2 regions of the Kitasatospora sp. NPDC004745 genome follow, and region 2 is predicted to be linked to the other one. Evidence: predicted binding sites of a transcription regulator. Region 2 holds the regulator's gene; the other holds the start of a gene.
What was found. Region 2 encodes HspR, which represses chaperone genes until heat shock. Its sites were predicted from a motif close to TTGAGNNNNNNNNNCTCAA; they were not measured.
Positions count from the first base shown of each region.

Region 1: a site for HspR is predicted at 1,629-1,647, ahead of lon (endopeptidase La). Genes of this name have one in related genera too.

Region 1 is NZ_JBIALK010000012.1:196,560-203,668, forward strand. Features, by position in the region: gene lon (endopeptidase La) at 1-1,606, opposite strand, end outside; gene ACFYUY_RS21035 (rhomboid-like protein) at 1,753-2,541, opposite strand; gene ACFYUY_RS21040 (response regulator transcription factor) at 3,103-3,840, shown strand; gene ACFYUY_RS21045 (HAMP domain-containing sensor histidine kinase) at 3,934-5,067, shown strand; gene ACFYUY_RS21050 (multifunctional oxoglutarate decarboxylase/oxoglutarate dehydrogenase thiamine pyrophosphate-binding subunit/dihydrolipoyllysine-residue succinyltransferase subunit) at 5,386-7,109, shown strand, end outside.
Region 2 is NZ_JBIALK010000006.1:139,193-146,301, reverse strand. Features, by position in the region: gene grpE (nucleotide exchange factor GrpE) at 1-563, shown strand, start outside; gene dnaJ (molecular chaperone DnaJ) at 794-1,948, shown strand; gene ACFYUY_RS13715 (heat shock protein transcriptional repressor HspR) at 1,956-2,471, shown strand; gene ACFYUY_RS13710 (helix-turn-helix domain-containing protein) at 2,676-3,704, shown strand; gene ACFYUY_RS13705 (hypothetical protein) at 4,291-4,908, shown strand; gene ACFYUY_RS13700 (LuxR C-terminal-related transcriptional regulator) at 5,013-6,002, opposite strand; gene ACFYUY_RS13695 (TDT family transporter) at 6,660-7,109, opposite strand, start outside.

The sequences.
Region 1 (7,109 bases), on a different contig from region 2:
CCGGCTCGTCGACGGAGACCAGGCCGTCGCCCAGTCCGGCCTTCTCCAGCTGGCGCGGGAGCAGGTGGTCGCGGGCGATGAGGACCTTCTCGTCCTCGGTGTAGCCGTCCAGCCGGACGAGCTCCATCCGGTCGAGCAGCGGCTCGGGGATGGCCTCCAGCACGTTGGCGGTGGCGAGGAAGACCACGTCGGAGAGGTCGAGCTCGACCTCCAGGTAGTGGTCCCGGAAGGTGTGGTTCTGCGCCGGGTCCAGCACCTCCAGCAGGGCGGCGGCCGGGTCCCCGCGGTAGTCGGAGCCGACCTTGTCGATCTCGTCGAGCAGGACGACCGGGTTCATCGAGCCGGCCTCCTTGATCGCCCGCACCAGCCGGCCGGGCTGCGCGCCGACGTAGGTGCGCCGGTGGCCGCGGATCTCGGCCTCGTCCCGGACGCCGCCGAGGGCGACCCGGACGAAGCTGCGGCCCATGGCGCGGGCCACCGACTCGCCGAGCGAGGTCTTGCCCACCCCGGGCGGGCCGACCAGCGCCAGCACCGCTCCGCCGCGCCGCCCGCCGACGAGTCCGAGCCCCTGGTCGGCGCGGCGCTTGCGCACCGCGAGGTACTCGACGATGCGGTCCTTCACGTCCGCCAGGCCCGCGTGGTCGGCGTCCAGCACCGCGCGGGCGCCGGCGATGTCGTAGGTGTCCTCGCTGCGCTCGTTCCAGGGCAGTTCCAGGACGGTGTCCAGCCAGGTGCGGATCCAGGAGCCCTCGGGCGACTGGTCGGAGGCGCGTTCGAGCTTGTCCACCTCCTTGAGCGCGGCCTCGCGGACCTTCTCGGGCAGGTCGGCGGCCTCGACCCGGGCCCGGTAGTCGCCCTCCTCGTCGGCCGGGTCGCCGTTCAGCTCGGCCAGTTCCTTGCGGACGGCCTCCAGCTGGCGGCGGAGCAGGAACTCCTTCTGCTGCTTGGCCACGCCCTCCTCGACGTCCTTGCGGATGGTGTCGTTGACCTCCTCCTCGGCGAGGTGGTCGCGCAGCAGGGTCAGCGCGTACTCCAGGCGGGCGACCTGGTCGGCCTCCAGCAGCACCTTGAGCTTCTGCTCGGCGGTGACGAAGGACGCGTAGCCGATGTTGTCGGCGAGCTCGCCGACGCCCTCGATCTGCGCCACCCGGTCGACGATCTGCCAGGCGCCGCGCCGGCGCAGCCACTGGGTGGACAGCGCCTTGTACTCCTTGACCAGCTCGGCGGCCCGGCCGGCGACCGGGGTGCCCACCGAGGACTCCCGGAACGGCGTGGTCTCCACCCAGAGGGCGGCGCCGGGGCCGGTGGTGCCGACCCCGATCCGGACCCGGCGCACGGCGCGGACCAGCGCGGCCGGATCGCCGTCGGCCAGCCGGCCGACCTGTTCCACGGTGGCCAGCGTGCCGACCGCCGCGTACGAGCCGTCCACCCGCGGGACGAGCAGGACCTGCGGCTTGCCGGCGCCGGTGGCCGCGGCGCGGGCGGCCTCGACGGCGGCGCGCACCTCGGTGTCCTTCAGGTCCAGCGGGACGACCATGCCCGGCAGGACGACCTCGTCGTCGAGCGGCAGCACGGGCAGGGTGAGCGGTGTGGACGTCGATGCCATGATCTCTCCCCAGTCAGTGAAGTTGAGCCGACCTGACTAAGGCTCGGCGGACGCCGGATGTTCCCGGCGTCTTGTTCGCCATGAGCGAACACCATGGGGCCGCGCGGGGTCCGTCAAAACCCGTCCGGAAGATGCACCCGAAGGTGTCAGCGGGCGTCCAGGACCCGGGCGCCACCCGTCGCGGGCGCACCGCCGGCCACCGCCTCGGCCCGGCGCGGGGCCGGCCCGGGCCGGCTCGCCCGGACGCGCCGCGCCCAGCGCCACAGCGCCACGCCGGTCAGCACCGCCGCCGGGTGGCCCACCGCGGTGACCACGTCCCGCTCGGTGAGGATCTGCTCGGCGATCAGCAGCCCGGCGCCGCCGAGCGCGACCACCCGCCCGCGCAGCGGCAGCAGCCCGGCCACCGCGCCCAGGCAGGCGAGCACGCCGTAGCTGACGCCGATGTCCAGGTAGTCCAGCGCCCCGGGCTCCATCCGCCCCGTCTCCACCGCCGCGATCACCACGCCCTGGGAGAGCAGGGTGGCGACGACGTGGCCGGTCGCGAACACCGCGGCCGCGCGGGCGGGGCCGATCCGCCGCTCCAGCGGCGCGAGGGTGACGGCGAATCCCCACAGGTAGGGCATCCACACGTCACCGGCCACCCAGAAACCACTCAGCAGCAGAGCGCGCAGGGGATGCTGCAGGAGGTTGTGGCCGTCGGAGCTGGAAGCCTCCTGCAACCGCTGCACGAGTTCCGGATCGGCGAGCTTGGCGAACGTGGTGGTGGCACCGACCACGGCGAGGTAGCCGAGGGTGAAAGGGGTGCGCCGGGGCGTCGGCACCAGGGCGAGCAGCCGGTCGACGGCGCTCGCGCGCAGGCCGAACCGGAGCATCCCGTACGGCGCGCCCGTCGGCGGCGGCCCGACCCGTCCGGCCCCGCGCCGCACTCCAGCCATGACGCCTCCCGCTCCACACCCGCAGCCACCGGCCCGTCACAGGTGCCCAACGTACCGGCGCGCGCGGTGAATCCCGCCCGGCAGGGTGTTGTCGTGGCCACGTTACGTCGGGGTCCTGAGAGGCAGCTGGGAATTGTCCGTGAAGACCATCGGTAAACCGGCCGACCGGATTTCCCGGCATTGGTCCAGACCTACTTCCGATTAACGCGTCAGTAGGCCCTCTGACCGGCGACTTGGCGTCAACTCGACTGCATACGTACCGTTACGCAGTGAAAATTCGGCGGGTAAGGTATCGGCCCGTGCCCACTCGTGCAGTGGGTTCAGAGGGCGGCGGACAGCCGGCCCACGGGCCGGAAACGTCCGGTCCGCCTGCCGGGAAGCACCCACTGTCCGTACGCTGCGAGGTGCGCGGGAGCGGGTGGGTGGCCTACAGTCCGTCCTCCGATCCGAGCGCGACGGGACGGCGGACCCGGCACAGTCCACGACGGAACAAGACTACGAGCGGAGCCCCGCCATCCCCACAGGTGGCCGGCCCGCAGCCCTGGGGGCGGTGGCGTGACCGTGACAGAACTTCAGCAGGACCACAACAACAGCGGCGGCACGGTGAGCAGCCAGCGCAGAGTGCTGGTGGTGGAGGACGAGCCCACGATCGCGGAGTCGATCGCGGCCCGCTTGGGCGCGGAGGGCTTCAAGGTCGCCGTGGCCCACGACGGACCGGGAGCGGTCGACGGCTTCCACACCTGGCAGCCCGACCTGGTCGTCCTCGACATCATGCTGCCCGGATTCGACGGCCTCGAGGTGTGCCGCCGGATCCAGGCGCAGCGCCCGGTGCCGGTGCTGATGCTGACCGCGCGCGACGACGAGACGGACCTGCTGGTCGGCCTCGGCGTGGGCGCGGACGACTACATGACGAAACCCTTCTCGATGCGCGAACTGGCCGCCCGGGTCAACGTGCTGCTGCGCCGCGTCGAGCGCGCCCAGCAGGCCGCCCGCACGCCCGCGCTCGGCTCGCTGCGCTTCGGCGAGCTGGAGATCGACCACGTGCAGCGCCGGGTCCGGCTGGCCTCGGGGGACGTCCACCTGACGCCCACCGAGTTCGACCTGCTCGCCTGCCTGGCCGCCCAGCCGCGCGCGGTGCTGACCCGCGAGCAGTTGCTGGCCGAGGTCTGGGACTGGACCGACGCGTCCGGCACCCGCACCGTGGACAGCCACGTGAAGGCCCTGCGCCGGAAGATCGGCGCGAGCTGGATCCGCACCGTCCACGGCGTCGGGTACGCGCTGGAGGCCCCGCTCTCCTAGCGGCGCCTCGGGCGACGGGCCTCCGGGGGGCCCGTGTCCCGGACCGCCGCGCAGGCACGCGCGGGACGTACGCGGGGATCACAGGAAAAACCAATGACCTTTCCGCAGCAACGCAACAACGGGGACACCGACGGCACGCGGCCACAGACGCTGGCCGTCCGCGCCGCCCGCCGGGTCTGGGCCGACATCCGGCCGCTCGACCCGGTCCGCTCGATCAAGGGCAAACTCGCCCTGCTGGTGATCGTCTCCGTCTTCCTGGCCACCGGCATGGTGGTCGTGGCGATCCGGTCCGAGACCCAGATCCGGATCATCATGGTCTTCTCCATGATCGCCTCGCTGCTCTTCATGCAGTTCCTCGCGCACGGGCTGACCGCCCCCCTGCGCGAGATGACGGCCGCCGCCCGCGCGATGGCCTCCGGCGACTACAGCCGCCGGGTCGAGGTCAACTCGCGCGACGAGATCGGCGAGCTGGCGGCCGCCTTCAACCAGATGGCGGCCGACCTGGGCGCCGCCGACCGGCACCGTCGCGAGCTGGTCGCCAACGTCTCGCACGAGCTGCGCACGCCGATCGCCGCGTTGCGCGCCGTGCTGGAGAACGTGGTGGACGGCGTCGTCCAGCCCAATCCGGCGACCCTCGGGGCCGCCCTGGAGCAGACCGAGCGGCTCGGCCGCCTGGTCACCCATCTGCTGGACCTCTCCAAGATCGACGACGGCGTGGTCGACCTGGACGCCCGCCCCTTCGAGGTGCGCGAGTTCCTGGACGGCGTGCTGCGCGGGGTCACCGTGGACGGCGCGACGGCCGGCGGGGCGTTCTCCCGGCGCGGCGACGTCCGACTGGCCCTGGAGGTCAGCCCGACCGGCCTGACCGGCGTGGCGGACCCGGAACGGCTCCACCAGGTGGTCGCCAACCTGGTCGACAACGCCTGCAAGCACTCCCCGCCCGGCGGCACCGTCACGGTGCGCGCGCGGCCCGACGGCGAGCCCGGCGGCCTGCTGCTGGAGGTCGAGGACGAGGGCCCGGGCATCCCGCCGGCCGACCGCAGCCGGGTGTTCGAGCGGTTCAGCCGCAGCGGCACCGCGACCGCCCAGGGGCCCGGTTCGGACGGCGGCACCGGCCTCGGGCTGGCCATCGCCCGGTGGGCGGTGGACCTGCACGGCGGGCGGATCGCGGTCGCCGAGTCGCCGCGCGGCTGCCGGATCGAGGTCCGGCTGCCGGGGCAGCGCTGAGCCGGGCCGCTCCGTCGGATCCTCCAGCGCCCCGACGGGGGCCGTTGTGTCACAGAAGCGACACAGACGTACACGAAGATCGTTCGATGATCCGAACAGGGGTTTGTCCGGTTTCGTCCGGGTATGACTCCCGCACGGGGCAGTCAGTTCCCCTCAGATATGGCTTTCTAACGCACATTTTCAGCCAATCTGCAGGTCAGGACTGTGATCTGGGCGACGCCTGAGCCCCGGGGACTGCGCGATCACCGGTCAGGGGCGTAGCCTTAATCCCCGCTGTCCAAACATCCCAAAAGGAAGCGGAAGAGGGCGGTTGCCGCCGTGTCGCCACAGTCCCCTGAAACCCCCAATAGCTCGGCAAGCTCCACTGGCTTCGGCCCCAATGAGTGGCTCGTCGATGAGATCTACCAGCAGTACCTCCAGGACCCGAACTCGGTCGACCGAGCCTGGTGGGACTTTTTCGCCGACTACAAGCCCGGTACCGAGGTGACCCCAGTGACCCAGGCCGCGACCCAGGCCGGCCCCACGCCGACCCCTGCCGCTGCCCCCGCGCCCGCTGCTGCCGCACCGGCCGCACCCGCCGCCGCTCCGGCCGCGCCGGCCCCGGCCCCCGTGCCGCTCGCCGCGGCCCCCGCCGCGCCGCCGGCCCCCAAGGCCGCCCCGGCCGCGCCCGCCGCGGCCGCGCCGGCCGGCCCCGAGCTCGTCCAGCTGCGCGGCCCGGCGAAGGCCGTCGCCACCAACATGGACGCCTCGCTGGAGGTGCCGACCGCGACCTCGGTCCGCGCGGTGCCCGCGAAGCTGTTGATCGACAACCGCATCGTCATCAACAACCACCTGCAGCGCGCCCGCGGCGGCAAGGTCTCCTTCACCCACCTGATCGGCTACGCCCTGGTCCAGGCCATCAAGGCCAGCCCGGGGATGAACCACAGCTACAAGGTGGAGGACGGCAAGGCCTACCTGGTCAAGCCCGAGCACATCAACCTCGGCCTGGCCATCGACCTGGTCAAGCCGAACGGCGACCGCCAGCTCGTCGTCGCGGCCATCAAGAAGGCCGAAACCCTCGACTTCTTCGGCTTCTGGCAGGCCTACGAGGACATCGTCCGCCGGGCCCGCGCCAACAAGCTGACCATGGACGACTTCACCGGCGTCACGGTCTCGCTGACCAACCCCGGCGGCATCGGCACCGTGCACTCCGTGCCGCGCCTGATGCAGAACCAGGGCACCATCGTCGGCGTCGGCGCCATGGAGTACCCGGCCGAGTTCCAGGGCTCCGCCCCGGAGACCCTGGCCCGCCTCGGCGTCTCCAAGATCATGACGCTGACCTCGACCTACGACCACCGCGTCATCCAGGGTGCGGCGTCCGGCGAGTTCCTGCGCGAGATCCACCGCCTGCTGCTCGGCGAGAACGGCTTCTACGACGAGATCTTCGAGTCGCTGCGGATCCCGTACGAGCCCGTCCGCTGGGCCACCGACGTCGCCACCACCCACGACGACGAGGTCAACAAGACCGCGCGCGTCATGGAGCTGATCCACTCCTACCGGGTCCGCGGCCACCTCATGGCCGACACCGACCCGCTGGAGTACAAGCAGCGCAAGCACCCCGACCTGGACGTCGTCCAGCACGGCCTCACCCTGTGGGACCTGGAGCGCGAGTTCGCGGTCGGCGGCTTCGGCGGCCAGAAGATGATGAAGCTCCGCGACATCCTCGGCCTGCTGCGCAACACCTACTGCCGCACGGTCGGCATCGAGTACATGCACATCCAGGACCCGAAGCAGCGCAAGTGGCTGCAGGACCGCCTGGAGAAGCCGTACGCCAAGCCCGAGCGCGAGGAGCAGCTGCGGATCCTCCGCCGCCTGAACTCCGCCGAGGCCTTCGAGACCTTCCTGCAGACGAAGTACGTCGGGCAGAAGCGCTTCTCCCTGGAGGGCGGTGAGTCGCTGATCGCGCTGCTGGACGCGACCATCGACTCCGCCGCCGAGCACCGCCTCGACGAGGCCGTCATCGGCATGGCCCACCGCGGCCGCCTCAACGTGCTGGCCAACAT
Region 2 (7,109 bases):
AGGCGGCCGAGGAGGCCGCCGCGGGCGGTTCCTCCGACGCCGACGGTGCCGACGACCTGGCCGCCGCGAAGCGCGAGGCCGGCGAGCGCACCGCCGACCTGCAGCGCCTGCAGGCCGAGTACCAGAACTACCGCAAGCGGGTCGAGCGCGACCGGCTGACGGTCCGCGAGATCGCGGTCTCCAACATCCTGGAGTCCCTGATCCCGGTCCTGGACGACATCGGCCGCGCCCGCGAGCACGGCGAGGTCACCGGCGGCTTCAAGTCCGTCGCCGAGTCCCTGGAGACGGTCGTCGCCAAGCTGGGCCTGCAGCAGTTCGGCAAGGAGGGCGAGCCCTTCGACCCGACCATGCACGAGGCCCTGATGCACAGCTACTCCTCGGACGTCACCGAGGACACCTGCGTGCAGATCCTCCAACCCGGCTACCGGATCGGCGAGCGGATCATCCGCCCCGCCATGGTCGCCGTCGCGGAGCCCCAGCCGGGCACCCAGACGACGGCCGGTCCGGACGGCGACGCCAAGTCCGGTGACGAGGACGCGTCCGACGGTGGCTCGGACAGCTGACAGCTGACAACCTGTGACAGCTGACAACCAGTGCGCTGCGGAGTCGTACGCCGGCCATGACGGCGGCCGGCTCCGCAGCGCGCTGTCGACGGCGGCCGGCGGACGGCCCGTCGACAGCACAGCGACGATGGACATCGGGAGGTGGCGGGAGCCGTGAGCGAGCGCAGCGGGCGGACCGTTCAGAGGTGCGCGTGGCGCGCAGCGGCTGCCGGGCGGAGCGAGGTGGACGCATGAGCGGCAAGGACTACGTGGAGAAGGACTACTACAAGGTCCTCGGCGTGCCCAAGGACGCCACCGCCGCCGAGATCAAGAAGACCTACCGCAAGCTCGCCCGCGAGTTCCACCCGGACGCCAACAAGGGCGACAGCAAGGCCGAGGACCGCTTCAAGGACATCTCCGAGGCCTACGACGTCCTCTCCGACGAGAAGCGCCGCAAGGAGTACGACGAGGCGCGCAGCCTCTTCGCCAACGGCGGCTTCCGGGCCGGCGGCCCCGGCGCGGGCGCCGGCAACTACAGCTTCGACTTCGGCGACCTCTTCAGCGGCAGCCAGAGCGCCAACACCGGCGGGCTCGGCGACGTCTTCGGCGGCCTGTTCAACCGCGGCGGCCGGCAGGCCCAGCCGCGGCGCGGCGCCGACGTCGAGACCGAGGTCACCCTGGCCTTCGAGGAGGCCGTCGACGGCGCGACCGTCCCCCTCCGGATGACCAGCCAGGCCCCCTGCCGCTCCTGCAACGGCACCGGCGCCCGGACCGGCACCACCCCGCGGGTCTGCCCGACCTGCGTCGGCGCCGGCACCGTCAGCCGCGGCCAGGGCGCGTTCGCGCTCTCCGAGCCGTGCAAGGACTGCCGCGGCCGCGGCATGATCGTCGACGACCCGTGCAACGACTGCCACGGCAGCGGACGGGCCAGCTCGGCCCACACCATGCAGGTCCGCATCCCCGCCGGCGTCCAGGACGCCCAGCGGATCCGGCTCAAGGGCAAGGGCGCGCAGGGCGAGCGCGGCGGCCAGCCCGGCGACCTCTACGTCACCGTGCACGTCGACCCGCACGCGGTCTTCGGCCGCAAGGGGGACAACCTCACCGTCACCGTCCCCGTGACCTTCCCCGAGGCCGCCCTCGGCGGCACCATCGAGGTGCCCACCCTCAACGGCCCCGCCGTGAAGCTCAAGCTGCCCCCGGGCAGCGCCAACGGCCTCACCATGCGCGCCCGCGGCAAGGGCGCCACCCGCAAGGACGGCACCCGCGGCGACCTCCTCGTCACCGTCGAGGTCGTGGTGCCGCAGCACGTCACCGGCGACGCGCTGAACGCCCTGGAGCAGTACCGCGAGGCCACCGCCTCCGACGACCCGCGAGCCGCCCTGTTCCGGGCGGCGAAGGGAGCGTGACGACCAGATGTCCCCGATGATCCCCGACAGCCCGATCGGCCCCGGCATCGGCGAGGGCCTCCCCGGCGACAACCGCCGCCCCCGGCGCGCCGCGGCCCCGCCGCAGTACGTGCTCACCGAGGACACCCCGGTGTACGTCATCTCCGTCGCCGCCGAGCTCTCCGGCCTGCACCCGCAGACCCTCCGCCAGTACGACCGCCTCGGCCTGGTCTGCCCCGACCGCACCGCGGGCCGCGGCCGCCGCTACTCGGCCCGCGACATCCAGCAGCTGCGCGAGGTCCAGCGGCTCTCCCAGGACGAGGGCATCAACCTGGCCGGCATCAAGCGGATCATCGAGCTGGAGAACCAGGTCACCGCCCTGCAGTCGCGGATCAGCGAACTGGTCGACTCCCTCGAGGGCGCCGCGACCGCGCTCCAGCAGCGCGAGGCCGCCGTGCACGCCTCCTACCGGCGCGACCTCGTCCCGTACCAGCCCCCCACCCCGCACTCCAGCGCCCTGGTGGTCTGGCGCCCCAAGCGCTGACCGGGCCCGAAACACCGACAGCCGCCGGTTCCCTCCGCCTGGGGGGTGCCGGCGGTTTGGTCGTGGTGAGAGGGTGCCAATCGAAGCGCTACTCCGCAATGGTGGAACAATGCCCACTTCCAGATCCCACTCCGGGATCTAGGATCACCGATGGGGCTCGGGTGCAGCCATAGGGCAGGTTCGGTCGTCGAGAAGGAGCCGTGAATGAACGGGAGGAACGACGCCATTCCGGGGGTCAGTGCGACGGGCACCCTGTCCGCCGGAGCGCATGATCTCTACCTCGCGATTATCCGGACGCGCGGTCGGACGGCCCGCAATGAAATCGCGGAGCACGACTACAGCCACCTCAGCGAGCTGTTGGACATCGGTCTCCTGACTCCCGACCTGGATGATCCGCAGATTCTGGTCGCGGTCGACCCGCAACAGCTCGCCACCGGTCTGAGCGCGGTCTGGCAGCGTCAGGCACTGGCACTGCTGTCGCGCGCGATAGCCGTCCCGAGCGACCTCCAGAGCCTCGCGGACGCGTTTCACCGCCCGGAGTCCTCCGGCGGAACAATTGAGTACGTCCGCGGCAAGGCGCTGATCAGCCAGCGGATCAACCACGCCGTGACCACGGCGAAAGAGGAGATCCTCGCGGCCCAGCCGGGAGGTCCGCGCCCGCCGGACGTCCTGTCCCGGGTGCTCGACGACGACCTGGCCGATCTCAAGCGCGGGATCGCCGTCCGCACGATCTACCACCCGAGCACGCGGTACCACGCGCCCACCCGGGACTACGTCGCGAAGATCACCGAGGCCGGCGGCCGGTTCCGCACCCTCGACGAGCCGTACACCAGGCTGATCATCGTGGACCGGCAGCTGGCCGCCATCCCGGTCGCCGAGGACCTCAACCTGGCCGCCTTCATCCACGACCCCGCCGTCATCCACTTCCTCGTGCACGAGGTGTTCGAACGCAACTGGAACCGCGGTCTCGACTTCACCGGCGGACGCACCGTGCCGCAACAGGTGGTGTCACGGATGCGCCAGACCATCATCGACCTGCTGCTCGAGGGCACCAACCACCGGGTCATCGCCCGCCGGCTCGGCATCAGCGAACGGACCCTCGCCCGCCATCTGGCCGAGATGCGGGAGGACTACAACGTCGAATCGCTGTTCCAACTCGGTTGGGCGCTGGCCCGTTCGTCACAAGAGACCGACGAATCGCCATGCCTCCCCGCCGCTTCCGGCAGCGCATAACGATTCGTCAGCCTCATTCTGTCATGTCCACTGGTGTTCGCCGTCCAAAGCCGTGCCCATTGCCTGATTCGAAGTCGTACTAACATCGACCCCGAACCCCGCGCGATTGACATGGGCAGATCCATCGGCATCATGGCCGGTGGCAAGCAGTCCGAAGCCAAGCACGGTAAGGACGCCCGCAGATATCGCCATCACGGCCGCCTTGGCAGCCCTACGCAGACGAGACACGCGCACACCCCAATCCTCTTCAGTGGCCTGTCAGTCGAATGAACAGGCGACAGACAATCAAACGCTCAGATCGTGCCACATGCCGTATCTGGCTGTCACGGTCGCGCCCAGCCCGAAGAGGGTGTCATCTCTCTGCCATGCAGAGGGATGACACCGTGCATCAGTGGACTGGCACCCCGTGCCCGATGGACGATCAACTGGCGTCCTCACGCCGCAGCAGCGGGATCCTCCCTCCCGAACGCCGCGTATGACAGGCATCGAAATAGTGATAAACCCGCACGATTTCCCCCTGTCCCAATCTCCACACCAAGCGTCGGCGGCGAGCAGCCGAGTGCCAACGCCTTCCCCCGGAGTCGACATGACCGAGCCCTACCTGCGTCAGCACGACAGCCAGGCCACCGAAGGCCGGCGTGCACGAGTGTTCCTGGCCGCGCCGCTGATGCGGCTGACCGGGCCCGCGGACAGCGTGGTGACGCTCGCCAGCCGGACGCGGCTGACGACCCTGCGCACCACGCTGCTGCGCAGCGGTGCCGCCGTCTACAGCGCGCACCACAGCGACGCCTGGACCGTCGCCGGCCGGGCCCCCGAGCCCCGGGTGCCGTCCGACTTCCGCGCGCTGCAGTCCGCGGACCTGGTGTTCGCCTACGTCGGCGCGCCGCTGTCGGCCGGAGTGAGCCTGGAACTCGGATGGGCCTCGGCGCTGCGGAAGCCGATCGTCCTCCTCGTCGACGAGGCGATCACCCACAACCCGCTGATCGCCACCATCGAGCAGGTCGCCCCCGTCCTGCCGCTGGTCTTCGACGACACCTGGTCGCAGGAGGCGCTCAACCACACCGTGGAGACCGCCCTGGACTGGGCCGGCATGGCGCTGTCCCTGCGCGAGGGCTTCTGGACCGCCCCCGGCGAGCAGTTCAACGTCCCCCGGCAGCAGCCCCCCGTCACCGGCTACTGGCCCACCGGCGCGGCCACCGGCTGAGCCCCACCGGGCCCGGCCGGGCTCGTCCCGACGACCGGTCACCCCCTGGCCCCGGTCGCCCGCCGTGTGAGCCCCCCGCGCGGCCGCGCCCGGCCGGGGAGGGCTCACCGGTCGTCGCGGGCGCCCCGCATCAGCCAGCCCAGCTGGAAGAGGGTCTGGGCGCCGTGGCGGTCGCGCAGGCGGGAGATGTGGGCGGCGACGGTGCGCTCGCTCAGGCCCAGGCGGGTGGCGACGGCGCGCTGGGTGAGCCCCCGGGCGAGGAGCCGGCCGACGCGGTCCGGGACGCTGCGCGCGGGCCCGCCGCCGGCGGCGAACCCGGCCGGGTCCGCCCGGGCCCAGTCCCGTTCGAAGGCGCCGACCAGGAAGGTGATGGCGGCCGGGTCGGTGATGAAGGCCGCGGTGCTGTGGTCGTCGCTGGCGGAGATCACCGCGACGGTGCGGTCGAAGACGATCAGCCGCTGGAACGGTTCGTCCAGGACCCGGATCCGGGAGCCGTGCCGGGTGACCTCCTCGGCGTAGGCGCGGGCGGGCCGGTCGGCGAGGGCGACGGGCTGGTAGACGGTGCGCAGGGAGCAGCCGCGCTGCAGGAGCTGGACGTCCTGGCGCAGGGCGATCTGCAGGGTCTCGGCGGGCCGGTGGCCGGGCTGGGCGGTGAGCACCTCGGACCGGCAGTCGGAGACCAGTTGGGAGATCCGCTGCCGGATGTGGACGTGGCCCTCGACGTGGACGGCGCCGCCGGCCGGGCCGGAGGGGCGGGGCATCGCGTCGTAGGCGCGGGTCAGGCCGTCGAGGGAGCCCGGGAGGCTCTCGGCGCGCACCAGCAGCCGGGTGGCCTCGCTGCGGAGTTCGGCGCCGAGGCGGTCGCTGACGGAACGCGGGCTGACGGCGGTGTAGCAGTGGTCCATCGGGTTGGCCAGCAGCAGGCCGATGGCGATGAGCTGTCGGAGCGGCTCCCGGTCGGCCTCCCGGACCCCGGAGTAGGGGATCCGGCCGCCCTCGGCGAGGACCGCCAGGTACAGCTGCCGGGCGGCCTCGTCGGGCTCCTCGCCCGCGGGCTGTCCGTGGTGCGGCGCGACCGCCGGTTCCGCCGTCACGTCGCACACTCCCTGCCGGACGCTTCTCCCTGGTGGCCGCCCCCCGCTGCGGGCGGCGCGGTTCTCGCCGCCGGTGCGCCGGGCGTGATCACGGTACCGGGCGCCGCCGCGGCGGGATCACCGGGCCGGCGGTCACGGAGCCGGTCGGACGGCGGGCCCCGGGCCGGGTGCCGTCGCACTCCGTGGCGCCCGGGGGCCGCCGTCGGCACGCCAGTGCCTGGACGCCTCCGTCGAGGCGGAGCAGCAACGCCTCGACGGATCCGGTCCGGGGTGCCATCACCACACATGGCCCCGGCCGGTGCTCTTCCCCCGTTCCACGGGTGCGGGACGTTGCACCCGGGGCAGTTCCGAAGAGCCGGTCGCCACCGACGGGCTGCGGTGCCCGGACGACCTGGCGTGGCTCCACCCTCACAGTGTGACGGCCGGTGGACAAGTGCCGCCCGAGTGCAGGTTCGCGCAATTGCAGCTACCTGCACGGCTGCCCGGGCCCGGCGGGACCGGGCGGTGGGTCGGGTTCCGGTGGAGGGCGAGGCCGGCGGGGGTGCGCGGCGGCCGCCCGCCGGTAGGCCCGGCCGGCCCCTGCGGGGCGGTCCGGTCTGCGGGTTCCTGCAGCGCCGGCGGGTGCACGACCGGCCCGGCGGGCGCGCAGGTTGGCGGTCAGCGCGCCAGCAGCCGTCCGCGGGCGAGCCCGGCGGCCGTACCGGCGGCGGCCAGCACCCAGGCGCCGGCCAGCAGCACGAAGAGGCCGGTGGCCAGGGCGGTGAAGCCGCCGAACCCGGTGTGCCGGGCGAGGGCGGAGGCGCCGGTGACGCAGGTGCCGACCGGGAAGGTGAAGGCCCACCAGGTCATCGCGAAGGGCATGCCGGCCCGGCGGGCGCGCAGGTTGGCGGTCAGCGCGACGAGCAGCCAGAGCATCGCGACGCCGATCACCGCGACGCCGTACAGCTCGGCGAAGGGGAGCATGGCGGGGGCCAGCGAGGGCAGCACCGGGCGTGCGGCGTCGGCGAGTTGGTGGACGGCGGTGACGGACTGGCCGAGCGGGCCGAGCACCAGGAACAGCGAGGGGGTGAGCGCCAGGGCCGGCAGCTTGCTGTGGAACAGCCCGGT